DNA from 4 places in the Exiguobacterium sp. N4-1P genome. Region 4 is predicted to be linked to each of the others. Evidence: predicted binding sites of a transcription regulator. Region 4 holds the regulator's gene; each other region holds the start of a gene.
What was found. Region 4 encodes Rex, which represses fermentation and respiration genes when NADH is low (regulators of the CRP and FNR family bind a similar motif). Its sites were predicted from a motif close to TTGTGAAATATTTCACAA; they were not measured.
Positions count from the first base shown of each region.

Region 1: the regulator Rex is predicted to act here: its motif matches at 1,542-1,559, upstream of A0126_RS04405 (L-lactate dehydrogenase).
Region 2: the regulator Rex is predicted to act here: its motif matches at 2,003-2,020, upstream of pflB (formate C-acetyltransferase).
Region 3: the regulator Rex is predicted to act here: its motif matches at 2,384-2,401, upstream of cydD (thiol reductant ABC exporter subunit CydD).

Region 1 is NZ_CP022236.1:867,584-871,488, reverse strand. It holds gene A0126_RS04410 (GNAT family N-acetyltransferase) at 1-354, opposite strand, end outside; gene A0126_RS04405 (L-lactate dehydrogenase) at 554-1,507, opposite strand; gene A0126_RS04400 (DUF92 domain-containing protein) at 1,671-2,453, opposite strand; gene A0126_RS04395 (5-formyltetrahydrofolate cyclo-ligase) at 2,444-2,992, opposite strand; gene rpmG (50S ribosomal protein L33) at 3,051-3,200, opposite strand; gene A0126_RS04385 (glycoside hydrolase family 57 protein) at 3,305-3,905, opposite strand, start outside.
Region 2 is NZ_CP022236.1:585,079-588,983, reverse strand. It holds gene A0126_RS03005 (hypothetical protein) at 1-138, opposite strand, end outside; gene A0126_RS03000 (DEAD/DEAH box helicase) at 135-1,307, opposite strand; gene A0126_RS02995 (hypothetical protein) at 1,336-1,767, opposite strand; gene pflB (formate C-acetyltransferase) at 2,115-3,905, shown strand, end outside.
Region 3 is NZ_CP022236.1:144,520-148,424, reverse strand. It holds gene cydC (thiol reductant ABC exporter subunit CydC) at 1-621, opposite strand, end outside; gene cydD (thiol reductant ABC exporter subunit CydD) at 618-2,348, opposite strand; gene A0126_RS00905 (Rrf2 family transcriptional regulator) at 2,560-3,042, shown strand; gene A0126_RS00900 (nuclear transport factor 2 family protein) at 3,057-3,440, shown strand; gene A0126_RS00895 (KPN_02809 family neutral zinc metallopeptidase) at 3,492-3,905, opposite strand, start outside.
Region 4 is NZ_CP022236.1:2,659,441-2,663,345, reverse strand. It holds gene A0126_RS13565 (ABC-F family ATP-binding cassette domain-containing protein) at 1-1,560, opposite strand, end outside; gene A0126_RS13560 (redox-sensing transcriptional repressor Rex) at 1,729-2,388, shown strand; gene A0126_RS13555 (twin-arginine translocase TatA/TatE family subunit) at 2,388-2,591, shown strand; gene tatC (twin-arginine translocase subunit TatC) at 2,599-3,378, shown strand; tRNA gene A0126_RS13545 (tRNA-Ala) at 3,486-3,558, shown strand; gene A0126_RS19430 (hypothetical protein) at 3,730-3,888, shown strand.

The sequences.
Region 1 (3,905 bases), 1.2 Mb from region 4:
TTCCGGAATTTGTTTCGCCTCTTCAATCAAGGCCTCCATCAGGGCGCGCCCCGTGCCCCCACGATAATCCGGTGAGATATAGACACCAGAAATCATCGCCTTATGTGATTCCCGTGACAGTTCGTACGGTTTGACCTGACCAAATCCAAACAATGTATCTTCATCGAATATCCCGATCCAAACTTCATCCGACTCCGGATCTCCTTCTAGCCCCTCTTGAACTTCTTCGAGCGGCGTTTGTTGCTCATCGTCAAAAGAATGACCAAATGCATCCGGATGATTTTTTAGCCCTTCGAGGCGTAAGCGCCAATACTGTTCTGCATCTTCCTTTGTTAACGTTCGAAATGTATACATGACTATCGTTTCTCCCCTTTGTGAGTTTTCTAATGTTTCTTAAGACATGAAAAACTCTTCTATCCCTAACATAACCTTTTTCTAGTAAAATAAAACCTAGTTTTCAGATTTTTTATCGCGTTCTTTTTTCTAATCAAAAAATCGTACCCACTGAAACTCCGTTTGCCCGAGTTCAGTGGGTACGATTGACGCTTCCGATTTAACGTAAGACAGGTTCCATCGTTTGACGTAAAACTTCCGCCGAATGATGGAATTTTTTTAATTCCTCATCCGTCAGCGACACCTCGATGACTTCGCGCACACCTTGTCGGTTAATCACGGCAGGTACACCGATATGAATACCAGAAATCCCGTACTGTCCGTCAACGTGCGCTCCTACAGTCAACAAACAGTTCTCGTTCCCGAGAATCGCACGGACGATCCGAACGAGACCAAGTCCAATCGCATAGTATGTTGCACCTTTTCGTTCAATGATATGATAGGCTGCATCGCGTACATTGATATAGATTTGATCTAAATCTTTTTGAGAATAACGATCGTCTTCTGCAAGCAGTTCATCAATCGTTTTTCCATAGATTCTTGAGTTGCTCCAGGCAGCGAATTCCGTGTCGCCATGCTCACCTAAAATATAGGCGTGGGCGTTTCGTGAATCGATATTAAAGTATTCTCCTAACATTTGGCGCAAGCGTGCCGTATCGAGTACCGTTCCTGATCCGAAGACGCGTGACTTTGGTAAACCAGAATATTTCCATGCTAAATGTGCCATGATGTCAACGGGATTTGATGCAACGACGATGATGCCGTCAAATCCTGATTCCATGATTTGGCGCATCATTTCTTTCATGATTAAAGCATTTTTCGCAACGAGGTCAAGTCGTGTCTCACCCGGTTTTTGTGGTGCACCGGCCGTGATCACGATGACTTCGGCATCTTTACAATCCACGTAATCCCCTGCCCATATCCGCATCGGCGAAGAACTGAATGGCGTCCCGTGATTTAAATCCATCGCTTCCCCTTCAGCTTTTGCTTTATTCACATCAATGATGACAAGTTCTTCACAAAGTCCAGCTGTCGTCATTTGATACGCAAAACTTGATCCTACTGCCCCCGCACCAATTAACGCAACGCGTGTAACTTTAGCATGTAATTCCATCCGATATGTCCACCCTTCCAAACAAACTAAAAGTTTGTTAACTATATCACAATTAGATTGTAACATCTTTCACAAACTATAAAAGACTGTGTAAACGGTCACATTTTGTCTAATTTGTGTCAACAATATCCTAACATAAGGAAGTCAGGTACTTCACCTTCCATTACCACAATCGATACAACATGAAACCAATCAGCCCCGCTAGCGTACTGGACAAATAATTAACGGCGTCATTCCCTAGCCACTTCCACCCTCGGACATATTGTGTCGTAGTACCATGATGGATTTTTTTCTCGGTTTCTTTGCCACAAATCTGACAACGATACTTTCGTTGGACGGTAGCGCCTAACACCGTATCGAGAATACTGCCAAGGACACCTCCGGCCGCGACGATCAACCATTGCTTTACGGACAAATCGAATAGAATATCACCCGCTGTCGCGATAAATAATGCACCGATGATTGTCGCGAGTGTCCCGAGTAAGGATACCCCGCCGCTCGTTCCTCGTAAGACCGGTTTAAACGTCCGGATTGAAATCGGTTCTTTTTTAGAAAGCGGACCAATCTCGGATGCCCATGTATCTGCATTCGAAGCAGCAATGACAATCAAGAAAACTAATAAAAAATCAAATTCATTTGTCAGTACAACGCCTATCGAAGCAAGCATAGCGGTTCCACCGTTGGCAAGTACTTGCCAACCATCTCGTGCACCATCTTTCTCGACGATTTGATCGACGGACTGCTTGCGTGCCTTACCGAGTTTTGATAACAGGCTAGAGCTACCGAAGAATAACAGTAACAGGACTAATCCTTCGGAATCGAGCGCATAGACGACCGTGCTGCCGACAAGTATCGTCAAGAATGCACCGCTTTTCGTTAATAATCCGAATTGATAGCCAGCATATCCGAGGGCTAAGCAGATGAATAGAAGAACAGTTAATGACATTGAATGACCTCATCTTCAGTGACAATTGTATCAACCGGGCGATCAAATGATTCTACTTCGAATCGTTCCACGACTTGAACGGCAAATGCAATCGAAAGCGTCGGACCTGAAAAATCAATCAACGCACGATCATAAAACCCACCACCCCATCCTAAGCGATAGCCATTACGCATATAGGCACGACCCGGTACGATACAAAGATCAATCGTCGGCAATGCAATTTCAAAAGCAGTTGCATCCGGTTCAAAAATCCCCATCGAATTCTCAATCAGTCGACTGCTTGGCGAATGTTCAAAAAATCTCATTTCTTGACCGATGACCTTCGGAATGACGACACGTTTTCCATCCGCCCATGCTTGTTGAATGACTCGATCCGTTGAACATTCGTTTCGAAACGAGAGGGTCACCGCAATTGATGTCGCACTCATCCATTCTGGCAATACAAATAACTGCTCTGCAATTCGTCGTTCCCGCTCCTGCCGGTTTTCCAACTCGTTCAGTCGCTCACCGATTACCCGTCGCGCTGCTTTTTTATTCATATAGTATTCCCCCATTCACAAAAAAAGCCATCACACAAGGTGACGGCTTCCATCTCAATTATTTTACTTCACGGTGAAGTGTGTGCTTACGGAGACGTGGGTTGTATTTCTTCAACTCAAGACGCTCTGGGTTGTTACGCTTGTTCTTTTTAGTGATATAAGTACGGTCACCAGTTTCAGTGCAAGCCAAAGTAATTTTAACGCGCATGGGATTCCCTCCTATCTAGCTCTCAATGTATCAAGTGTTTTTGCTTTACATAAGGTTAAGCATACTCAAGTATCGTACCAAGAAAGGAACGGAATTGCAACTGTTCATCCGTTCTTTTTCTGAATCGCCAATTGTTCGTATGGTTTTTCAAGGTTCACTTGGAATTCAAGCGGTTTTTGAGCAACATGATAATCATTTTCGATTCCTTGTCTCGCTTCTTCACGTTCTAAATAAATCAATTGTGAATGACGAAGTGCTTCGCCCTCTAATCGTTTAATCGCAACAACTAAACCACCGCTACTCGCTGGAGAACGTTCACTCTCAAGATTGTACACATTGCTGACAAGCGGCAACTGATTGATCTCAGCAAACGATTGAGCAGCCGACGCCGTCTCCATCGTAAAGTTATGGACAAGGCGGAATTCTACGATTTTATGCAGGGCTTGCGCTTGACGCAACACGGCAAGATTTAATCCGGCCAACTGATTGTAAGTCTGAACGAGCGGTAGGCCCGTCATGCGGACGCCGTAAATATGAACGCCATCTTCAAATCGATAAGCCGTCTCATTTTCTGTGATGACATAGACATTTTCTCCCGCTCCTGCCAATCGCTTCGCAAACTCAGCAATTGGTCGGTTCGAATCTTGGTAATCTTTTGCGACGAGTAAAATCGCAGCATCGTTCCATGACGTTTCACGTTGCACC
Region 2 (3,905 bases), 960 kb from region 4:
CGCGATTTCTTCGATGAATGCGACCCAATCGGTGCTTCGAGCAGTGGCTGCTTCTTGATATAAAGTTTTGAGCGCTGTGTTCATCTCTGCTTCGGATACAGTCGTCGGAAACGGGATAATCTTTCGCTCACTTTTCATCGTGTTGGTCCTTTCCGGTGTGGTTTCGCCGGACTTTTAAGCGCTTCCGGTTCCGTGACTTCACGCTTTGGAATCACTTCCCCGCCATAAATCTCCATCGGTTCAATTTCCACACCCATTTGTTTCGCTAATGTTTTCAGGTGTTTCAGATCATGATCCGTGACGAGCGCGAGGACCATACCCGACGCGTTCCCACGTCCTGTTCGACCTGAGCGGTGGACAAAATCATCAAGGGATTCCGGTAAATCATAATGCACGACATGCGTGACGGCATCAATGTCCAGACCGCGTGCAGCAAGCCCTGTCGTGACGAGTAACGGAAACTCTCCCCGTTTATATGAACGTAACGTCTCCATCCGTTCTCTTTTCCCTTTTTCGGCATCTAAAATCCGGTATTTCAGCGAAAACTTGCTTAATTCACCGTTTAACGGACCGAGGAAAGAACGGTTGTTTATGAACGTCAACACTTTGACCTGTTGCATATTAGACAAACGACGTAACATTTCCGGTTTCAGACGACGGGATGTTTCGATGTAACCGAACTTGACTTGCGTCGTCTCCGTCCGTTCAACTCGGATGACTTCTGGATCATTCGAAAGTGTCCGTCCCCATGCTGCTGTCCGTTCAGGCAATGTTGCTGAAACGAGTGCTAACTGGCGGTCACGAAGCGCACTGTTCGCGATGCGCGTCGCTGATGCACTCATTCCACTTTCGTAGATTTGATCAGCCTCATCTAAAACAATCAATTTTACTTTATGCATCTTCAACTTTTTTGAATCAATCAACTCAACTAAGCGTCCTGGTGTCCCAACAATGATTTGTGGTTTTTTCTTGAGACGCTCATATTGACGTTTTAATTCAACGCCACCGATGAACGCACCTGACTTAATCCCGCTTCCTTGGGCAAATAATTGGATGACTTGATGAATTTGCATGACCAGTTCTCGTGTCGGTGCCGTAATCGCGACTTGAACGTGTGGTTCATTCGGATCGATGCGCTCGAGGGCTGGAATGACATAAGCGAGCGTTTTCCCAGTTCCTGTCGGCGCTTCGACTAAGACATCTTTCCCCTCACGGATTAGAGGAATGGCTTGTTCTTGAACGGGCATCATTTGTTCAAAGCGTGCTCGTTCCCACGCTTCATTAATAAAAGGTTTAGTAAAATTCATAACGTATCTTCTCCTACTCTCTTGTCTATCATTCTGTTACATATTCGAAACGATCATCGGTTTCAGTTTTAATACCGCGTAACGTCTGCGTATATTCATTTCCAGAATCGATTAACCGAATATGAAAAACGATTTCTGTCTCATTTTGTTGATCTGCACTTAACACTTCGAAACCTTGCGCCATTCGATCTTGCAGCTCAACAGCAAGTGTTTCAAAACCAGCAAGTACAGGATAAGTTGCTCTGACATCGATTGGGCGTCGAACTAATCGTGCGAGGTACTTCTGGTCGTAACCGATAAAGTCCTCGAAATCAAAATCATCTTCAAACCGGAGCCAAAACCCGTCGTCTTCAAACTCGGTGATCATCCCGATCCGTTCTGTTCCTTCAGTTGATACTTTTAGGGAAACCCAGTCCCCTGTTCGATAGTCTGCTTGCTCTTTTAATGGCGAAAACTCCATTCACTCCACCTCCACGTTCTATATTCCCTTTTTCATTGTCAACGATACGTCCTAAAAATACAAGGTAGCGCCGCGTGACTTTTATCACACTAGCTTCTGTCTCTATCCATTCCACTACAAATTAATGATACAGCTACAGAAAAATCCTTTCACAGCAGTCTTTTTCTGTTTTTTGAACACGGGACACTGACTGATACAATTTACTGTGAAGTAAGTCATAGCAACACTTTTACATTTGTTAAAAGATTCACATATACGTAAAACCTCTATCCCGAATTGTTTGTTACACTATTCACATAAGAGATGTATTAAGAACCGCTGACCTTACTAATGAAGGAGTGTTGATGATGTTACTTGAAAAAACACAGGCATGGCAACGATTCGAAGGTGGAGAATGGATGGAAAAGATTGATGTCGCTGATTTCATCCGGCGCAATCGTTCAGAATACACAGGAGACGATCAGTTCCTCGCCGGTCCGACCGATGCAACCAACACGTTATGGCAACAAATCATGCAGTTAACAGAAGAAGAACGAATTCGTGGTGGTGTCTATGCCGTTGATGCTGCAACTCCATCTTCAATTCTTTCGCACGGTCCAGGTTACCTCAATCCTGAACTCGAAAAAATCGTTGGTCTACAGACCGATGAACCATTCAAACGTTCGATTCATCCGAACGGTGGTATCCGAATGGTCAATGATGCCTTAGAAGCGTATGGTTTTAAATCAGATGACACTGTTACACAGATTTTTAGCGAGTACCGTAAAACGCATAATCAAGGGGTTTTCGATGCGTATACGCCCGAAATGCGTGCTGCCCGTAAAGCCGGTATCATCACTGGACTTCCTGATGCTTACGGTCGCGGACGGATCATCGGTGATTACCGTCGCGTCGCCCTTTATGGAACAGCTCACCTCATTGCTGCAAGAAAAGCGGATTTGAAAGCACACGGTGGATTTTTATCAGAAGCGATGATTCGTGATCGCGAGGAGATGAACGAACAACTCCGCTCCCTTCATGAACTGACAGAACTCGGTAAACGTTACACATGTGACTTATCACGACCAGCTGAAACGGCCCAAGAAGCATTCCAGTGGGTCTATCTTGCTTATCTCGCAGCAATCAAAGAACAAAACGGAGCAGCGATGTCGCTCGGTCGCGTTTCGACCTTCCTTGATATTTATATCGAACGTGACTTGCAAACGGGTCGGTTGACAGAAGAGAGCGCGCAAGAACTTGTCGACCACTTTGTGATGAAACTTCGAATCGTCAAGTTTCTTCGGACACCCGATTACAACGAACTCTTTTCCGGTGACCCGACGTGGGTAACAGAATCAATCGGCGGCATGAGTGAAGACGGTCGCTCGAACGTCACAAAAAGTTCGTTCCGCTTCTTGCAGACACTCGTCAACCTCGGTCCGGCACCTGAACCGAACTTAACCGTTTTATGGTCACCAAAACTTCCACGTGGTTTCAAAGAATTTTGTGCGAAGATGTCCATCCTGTCTAGTTCGATCCAATATGAAAATGATGACTTGATGCTTCCGATTTATGGTGATGATTACGGGATTGCTTGTTGTGTCTCAGCAATGAAAATCGGTAAACAAATGCAATTCTTCGGCGCCCGGGCGAACTTAGCAAAAGCCTTACTCTACACGTTGAACGGTGGCGTCGACGAAAAACTCAAAATTCAAGTCGCCCCTCCTTCCGACTTGATTTTAGATGACGTGCTCGATTATGAAACCGTCATGGCCGCCTATGATAAACAATTGGATTGGTTAGCTGAGCTCTATGTCAATACACTGAATGTCATTCACTTCATGCATGATAAATATAGTTATGAGCGCATTGAAATGGCACTCCACGATCCTGAAATTTTACGGACGATGGCTTGTGGGATTGCCGGATTATCCGTTGTCGCCGATAGTCTGTCAGCGATTCGTTATGCTAAAGTCACACCAATCCGAGATACGGATGGCATTACAGTCGACTTTAAAATCGAAGGCGATTTCCCGAAATTCGGAAATAACGATGATCGTGTCGATCAAATGGCCGTCGATCTCGTCGAACTCTTTATGGAAAAAATCCGGAAACATCCAACGTATCGTGATGCTTTACCAACCCAATCTGTTCTGACG
Region 3 (3,905 bases), 520 kb from region 4:
ACGGTAGCCTTGGAACAACTCTGTCACTTCCGTCGACAGTTCCCCGCGCCGCGCGCGAACGGTCCGCGCGAAACGCTGTTCCCGGTAAGCGAACCAGCCCGGGATGATGAATCCCGTCAATAACAGTCCGAACACGAGGACGAGCGCGACGCTCAGTGAGAAGAAGCTGACAAAAAAGATCGTACACAGAAAGACGAGGACGAGGATGATCGGCGGATAGACGACACGTAAAAACGTGTTCTGCAGACTCTCGACATCGCCGACGATTCGCGCGAGTAAGTCACCGCTCCGGTACTTCGCGAAGATTCCCGGCGCAAGCGGTTCGAGCCGTTTGTAAAACGTCGTCCGTAAATCACTCAAAATCGTAAACGTTGCCCGGTGCGAGTAATAACGCTCCGCATACCGACTGACGGCACGCGTCAGGCTTGATATTTTTTGCAAGGCAATCAGTACAGCGAGTGTTTGAATCGGTGGCAACAGTGCCGCCTTCGAAATCAGGAAGCCGCTTGCCGCAAACAGACCCACCGCCGTGACGCCGGCAAGAACACCAAAGACAATCGAGAGGACGATATCCCGTTTCTGGTGCAGCATCAATCGAAAAATACCCATCAATTCCTTCATCGTGTTTCCTCCCCTCGTTGGACGGCACGCATCCGTGCATACTCTGAATCCCGTGCGAGTAACGCCTCATGTGTGCCTTGGTCGACGATCCGGCCGGCCTCTAAAATGACGATGTTGTCCGACTGTTCGATCGTATGCAGACGGTGTGCGACCGTGATGACGGTCGCCGTCCGTCCGAGTTCCTGGATTGCCTGCTGTAACAGGTGTTCCGTCTTGACGTCGAGTCCCGTCGTCGGTTCATCGAACAGGATGACGTTCGGCCGTTTCAAGAAGGCACGGGCGAGTGCGACCCGTTGTTTTTCGCCACCCGATAGACCGCGCCCCCCTTCACCGATTCCGGTGTCGAGCCCGTCCGGTAAACTCGCAATCAGTTCCCCGAGTCCTGCGGCAGCCGCCGCACGCTCGATGTCTGTCCGCGTCGCCTCCCGTAATTCACCGATGGCGATGTTGTCGGCGAGTGTCCCCGCATACAGGTAAGGATGCTGCGAGATATAGCTGAGCTGTCCGAACCAGCTCGTTTCCGTGATTTGTGCGCGTGGCTGACCATTCAGGAGCACTTCGCCGTTCTTTGGATCGGCCAGTCCCGCGAGTAACTGCAGGACGGTCGACTTCCCGGCACCACTTCGTCCGATCAAGGCGACTTTTTGGTACGGTTCGATGCGCAGCGTGACGTCGGTCAGTGCAAACCGCTCGTCCTGATACGTAAAGTCCACGTTTTTTAATTCAATCCGCGGTGGTGTCGCGGACTTTAATTCAACCGTTCCGAACGTTACGCCCCGGTCGTCTTGCGTCAGTTCAGACGCAATCTGTTTCGCCGCCGCAACACTGCCCCGTCCGGTATGGAATGCTGCCCCCATCTCTTTTAAGGCCAAATAATACTCCGGTGCAAGCACGAGCATCAGGAAGGCCGGAACAAAGGTGATGCTTTGGAATAAAATCAACCGCAAGCTGACCTCAAGCGCAATCATCCCCATGCTGAGCATCGAGATGAACTCAAGCATCAACGACGACAAGAAGGCGAGCTTCAGCACGGTCAGCGTCGCATCGCGGAAGTCGAGACTACTCCGTTCGATGACGTCCTGCTGTGCTTTCGCGCGACCAAACAACTTTAACGTCGTGATGCCTTGCAGCGTATCGAGGAAGGTTCCGGAGAACGCCGTCATCTTCTCGAGCTGCGTATCGGCACGTTTTTGCGTCATGATTCCGATGACGATGTAGAACAGTGGAATGAATGGTGCCGTGATCATCATGACGAGTCCCGTAATCCAGTCATAACTGAATGCTGCGATCAGCACCATCAAGGGAACGATCGACGTCTGGATGACTTTCGGCAAGTATTGGCTGTAATAGCTGTCCATCTCATCGACCGCGTCAAGCAACACACTGACCTTTTGTCCCGACTGTCCTTGCGACATCACTTCGACGGAACTCATCGTATACTTCGCGACGAGCGCCTGGCGAATGTCTTGTTTGACACGTGCCGCGAGAACCGTCCCGAGCCGCCCGTTCCAGTACGTGACAGCGACCCGTAACATCAGCATGAGCAGTAAGATACCGAGTAGCGGAACAATTGCCGCAAAGGCGTCCCCTTGGAGAAAAATGCGGTCGACGATGATGACGATCAAGTACGATTGACCGATGACCGCAATCCCCATCAGGACAGCCGCCAGCATCAATTGCAACATGATCGTACGTGGAATCGAGATGATTCCTTTAAGTGGATTCATATAAAAACGCCCCTTCACAAATTGTGAACGACTTTTAGTGAATATTTTCACATATCGTACATTCAGTATACCGAATCCTTCGTTTAGTTGCCATGAGAATGCCGCTCCAAAGGTGTGACGGTTTTGTGAGAAGCGTTTTACTCGACAAAATTGCTAACGTCCACTATTATAGACAATAGTTATCTACGTTATACAGAAAGGGCGAATTACCATGCAAATGAAAACCGGAGTCGAACAATCCGTCTACGCGATGCTGTTACTGACCTTTTTGCCGGAGAAAGGACTTTTACCCGGTGAGTTCATCAGTCAGCAGCTCGGCGCTTCACCGACGTACTTTCAAAAACTATTGCGTAAACTCGTCAGTGCCGACCTCCTTCTGTCTGTCCCGGGGGTCAAAGGCGGTTTCCGACTGAATCAACCTTCCGATCGGATTCGTATCTTTGACGTCTACGAAGCCATCGAAGGAAAACAATCCCTTTATGCTTCAAGTGGTGTCTTTGAAGACTTGATGGGCATCAAAGAACAGAACGTCCGCCTCTTATCTAACTTGATGACGGAAGCGGAAGATGCTTGGCAATCGACCTTAAAACGTGAAACGATTGGATCGCTCCGACAGGAAATCGACAGGAACTGTCCCCCTGACCACTTAACGACATTGCAAGCCTTGATTGAACAACAAATGATTCGCAACTAAAAGGAGACTTACGCATGACTACACTTGACCGCTACTTTGAGTTATTTGACGCTTCCCGGACCGATGAACAGGCTTTTAGTGACCTCTCTTCCCTCTTTTCGGACGACATCACGTTCGTCTTGAGTGGACAGGAACAACATGGCATCGACGCCTGGAAAAAATTCGTCCGCCTGGTCTTCACTGCCAACCAGGACATCAAGCACATGTATGAAGCCTGGCTCCCGTCAGCAGATGGCGATACATTCGAGACACGCTGGGCCGTCTGCGGCAAGCGGGCTGACGGAGCGGTCTTCACGCAGGACGGGACGGATATCGCCCGCCTTGATGCAGACGGAAAAATCGTCTACCTCGCCAATGTGCCGGATGATGCGAAGATGTTTAACAATTACAACGACTAACCCAAAGAGACCGTTCCCCACTCGGAACGGTCTCTTTTTGAAGTCATCCGCTTATAAGTTTGCTGCTTCGAACGTGTCGCCGCCTTCAATCGTTCCGTTATCAAAACCTTTTTGGAACCAGCTTTTCCGTTGTTTCGATGTCCCGTGCGTAAAGCTTTCCGGCACGACGTATCCTTGACCTTTTTTCTGAAGGGTATCGTCACCGACGGCATTTGCAGCACCAAGCGCTTCTTCAAGGTCGCCTTCTTCCAACAAGTTCTCCCCTTGCGCGTGATGTGCCCACACGCCGGCATAATAATCTGCCTGCAGTTCGAACCGGACGAGGTATTTATTGAATTTCTCTTCGCTCATCTTTTGACGGAGCGGCATGATCTCATCTGACGTCCCGAGTAACGTCTGGACGTGATGACCGACTTCATGGGCAATGACGTAAGCCATCGCAAAGTCGCCAGGCGCCCCGTACTT
Region 4 (3,905 bases):
ACCGTCCGGATTCATCTCGATGACGCGTGTCGCAACCCGGTCGATGAAGTAACGGTCGTGGGAGACGAACAGGAGCGTGCCTTCATAGTCGACAAGCGCGTTCTCAAGCACCATCTTCGAATCAAGATCGAGGTGATTGGTCGGCTCATCGAGAATGAGGACGTTCGTTTTGCGTAATTTTAACTTCGCGAGGGCGAGGCGTCCGCGCTCGCCGCCGGATAATTCATGAACGAGCTTGAAGACATCATCACCACTGAACAGGAATTGACCGAGGACGGACCGGACTTGTTGTTCCCGCATCAACGGCCACTCGTTCCAAATTTCATCGATGACCCGGTTGCGGTCGTTGAGCTCGGCCTGCTCCTGATCGTAGTAGCCGACAGAAACGCCGGTCCCGAAACGATGTTCACCGAATAACGGTTTAATCCGGTTGACAAGGACTTTCAGTAACGTCGATTTTCCGATTCCGTTCGGACCAACGAGGGCGAGGGATTCGCCGCGTTGTAAGCGGAACGTGATGCCTTTTGAGACGGCTTCTTCATAGCCGACCGCGAGTTGCGTGACTTGTAACACATCGTTCCCACTTTGTTTTTCAATCGGGAACGACAGGACGGTGCTGCGTTCATCCCCATCCGGACGATCAATCCGGTCGACTTTTTCAAGACGTTTGCGGACGCTTTGTGCGCGTTTCGTCGTCGTCGCCCGTGCGATGTTACGCTGGATGAAGTCTTGCATCTTCGCGATGTCTTCCTGTTGCTGTTCGAACTGCTTCATCTCTTGTTCATACAGTGCTGCCTTTTGTTCCAAGTACTTCGTGTAGTTGCCGGTAAACTTCCGGCAGACGTTGCGTGACAGTTCATAAACGACGTTGACGACCTGGTCGAGGAAGTAACGATCGTGGGAGACGATCAAGACCGCTCCACGGTAACCAGCCAGGTAACTTTCGAGCCAAGAGAGTGTATCGATGTCGAGGTGGTTCGTCGGCTCGTCAAGAATCAACAGCTCAGGTGCCTGAAGTAACATCTTCGCCAGTGCGAGTCGCGTCCGTTGTCCACCGGATAGCGTCTGGATCCGGCGTGAATAATCGTCCGGATAAAAACGCATCCCGTGCAGGACGGAGCGGATGTTGGCTTCGAACTGGTAACCGCCGGCGTCCGAGAAGTCATGTTGTGCCTGATCGTATGTTTTCAACAGACGGTCATAAGCAACAGCATCATTCAAGATATGGTCCATTCCCATCTCAATCTCCATCCGACGGAGCGAACGTTCCTGCTCTTGCAGGTGCTCGAACACGGTCAACATTTCATTCCAGATCGTTTCATTCGACTCAAGACCACTGTCCTGGGCGAGGTAACCGATTTTCACTTCCTTACTCTTCATGATCTCACCAGAGTCATGACTGAGCTCTCCGGCGATGATTTTTAAAAGTGTCGATTTTCCGGCACCATTTCGTCCGACGAGCGCAATCCGGTCTCGCTCCTGTACTTCGAGTTTAATATTGTCTAAAATCGGCTCAACACCGAATGATTTTGATAGTTGGTTCACTTGTAAGAGAATCATAAAAACATCCATCCTTCCACCCTTTAGTCTATCATGAAAAAAACGCAGGAGTCCCGTGGAATATATTATTTGTTAGTCTATGTGAAGTGGTTTACAATCAAAGAGAATAGAATTCTTTGCATTGATTTGGGTGCCACGTCAGAACGTGGCCGAAGGGGGAACTGCAGTATGAATGGGCCAGACACAAAAATACCACAAGCGACGGCGAAACGACTGCCGTTATATTATCGTTTCATTCAGAGTCTTTATAACTCAGGCAAGCTGCGCGTCTCTTCAGCAGAGCTCAGTGAAGCGGTCAAAGTCGATTCAGCGACGATCCGCCGCGATTTTTCCTACTTTGGGGCGTTAGGGAAAAAAGGATACGGTTACAACGTACAACATCTATTGACGTTTTTCCGAAAGACACTGAATCAGGATGAAGTCACGAATGTGGCACTTGTCGGGGTCGGACATCTCGGAACGGCGTTTGCAAATTATAACTTTTTAAAGAATAATAGTACTCGGATAGTCGTTGCGTTTGATGCGGACGAAAACAAGGTCGGAACAACGACGCAAGACGTTCCTATCTATCATGTCTCTGACATGAAAGAGCAAATCGAAGCGAACAAGGTTGATGTCGCCATCTTGACGGTCCCATCCCAGTTCGCACAGTCAGTAGCGGATGAGTTAGTTGAGTATGGTGTGACCGGAATCCTGAACTTTACACCGGCGCGGTTGAACGTACCGGCCCATGTTCGGGTCCATCACATCGATTTGTCGATCGAGTTGCAGTCACTAGTTTATTTCATGAAGCATTATTCGCAATCAGCTGAAGGAGTGAAATCATAATGGAAAACTTAATCCCGTTTACACTCGGTATTGGACCAGGAAGTATCGCCTTAATCGGTGCCGTCGCCTTGATCATCTTCGGACCGAAAAAGTTACCGGAGCTCGGTCGTGCTGCCGGTCAGACGTTAAAAGAGTTCAAGAGTGCGACAAACGGCATCATGGACGATGATAAAGACAAAAAGGATGAATCGAAAGAGAAGTGATTAAATTATGGCGATTGATCAAGAACAGAGTGTGACATCGCATCTAGACGAGTTGCGCAAGCGGATCGTCTGGTCACTCATCATCGTCGTCGTCTTGTTCGCCGCGGCCTTTCCGCTCGTCCGACCGCTCGTGCGATTTCTGCAGTCGGACCTGAAAGAGCTCGGCATCGGATTGAATGCCTTTAATGTGGCCGATCCCCTGATGTTGTACTTGAATTTAGCGTTCATCATCGCGGTCGTCCTGGCTTCACCATTTTGGATGTACCAGCTATGGGCGTTCATCCGACCCGGTTTATTCGAACAGGAACAGAAAGCGACCTTGACGTATATTCCGGTCACGTTTTTCTTATTTTTGTCCGGGATCGCGTTCTCTTATTTTTGGTTACTTCCGTTTCTACTCAAAGTATCGACGGAACTTGGGCAAGAGCTCGGCATCGAGCAAGTCATCGGGGTCGAAAACTATTTCAGTTTCTTAATCCGGCTGACGATTCCGTTCGGTATCTTGTTCCAACTGCCGGTCGTGACGATGTTCTTGACTCGTCTTGGACTCGTGACGCCATTGTTCATGCGGAAAAATCGAAAATATGCGTACTTTGCGCTGTTTGTCATCGCGGCTTTAATCTCACCACCGGATGTGACGTCACATCTGATGATTTCGGTACCGTTGTTCGTCCTCTATGAAATCAGCATCATGATTTCAGCCCGGACGTACAAAAAAGTACTGATTCTTGAGCAACAGGCGGAGCTTGAACGGCAAGCGGATTTGATGCGTGAGTTGAATAAGTAACAGTCTCCTCTCGGTCGTTTCGGCGACGGAGAGGTTTTTGTTTGGAAGCGCTCTTTTTATATTGAAAAAGTGAATCGATATGGTTTATACTGATTACAAGAATATGAGGGGGCTTAGCTCAGCTGGGAGAGCGTTTGGCTGGCAGCCAAAAGGTCGTCGGTTCGAGCCCGATAGTCTCCATATGTACATCACTTGGCATTTGCCGAGTGGTGTTTTTTGTTATAGTGGTGGCGGCAAAACAGAAGCTTACAGCCTGGATAATGTTGATGAACCGATTGAAGTCGTTTTCTGTGTTTATCCTTTTGAGGGAATGGGAAATTTCTTAATAGGTAATCAAGAGGGGGAAGCATTATGAATCCATTTACGACGTTAATTGCCTTCATCGTCGGCTGTCTTGTTCTGTATCTCGGAATCCGTGATAAGAACGGTTGGTTGATTGGTGTGGCACTGATTCCGTTAGCAATTGTTGCGTATAGCGTCATCTATCTCATCATTCAAGTTTCAGCCTAGAAACTCCTTTTTTAAGG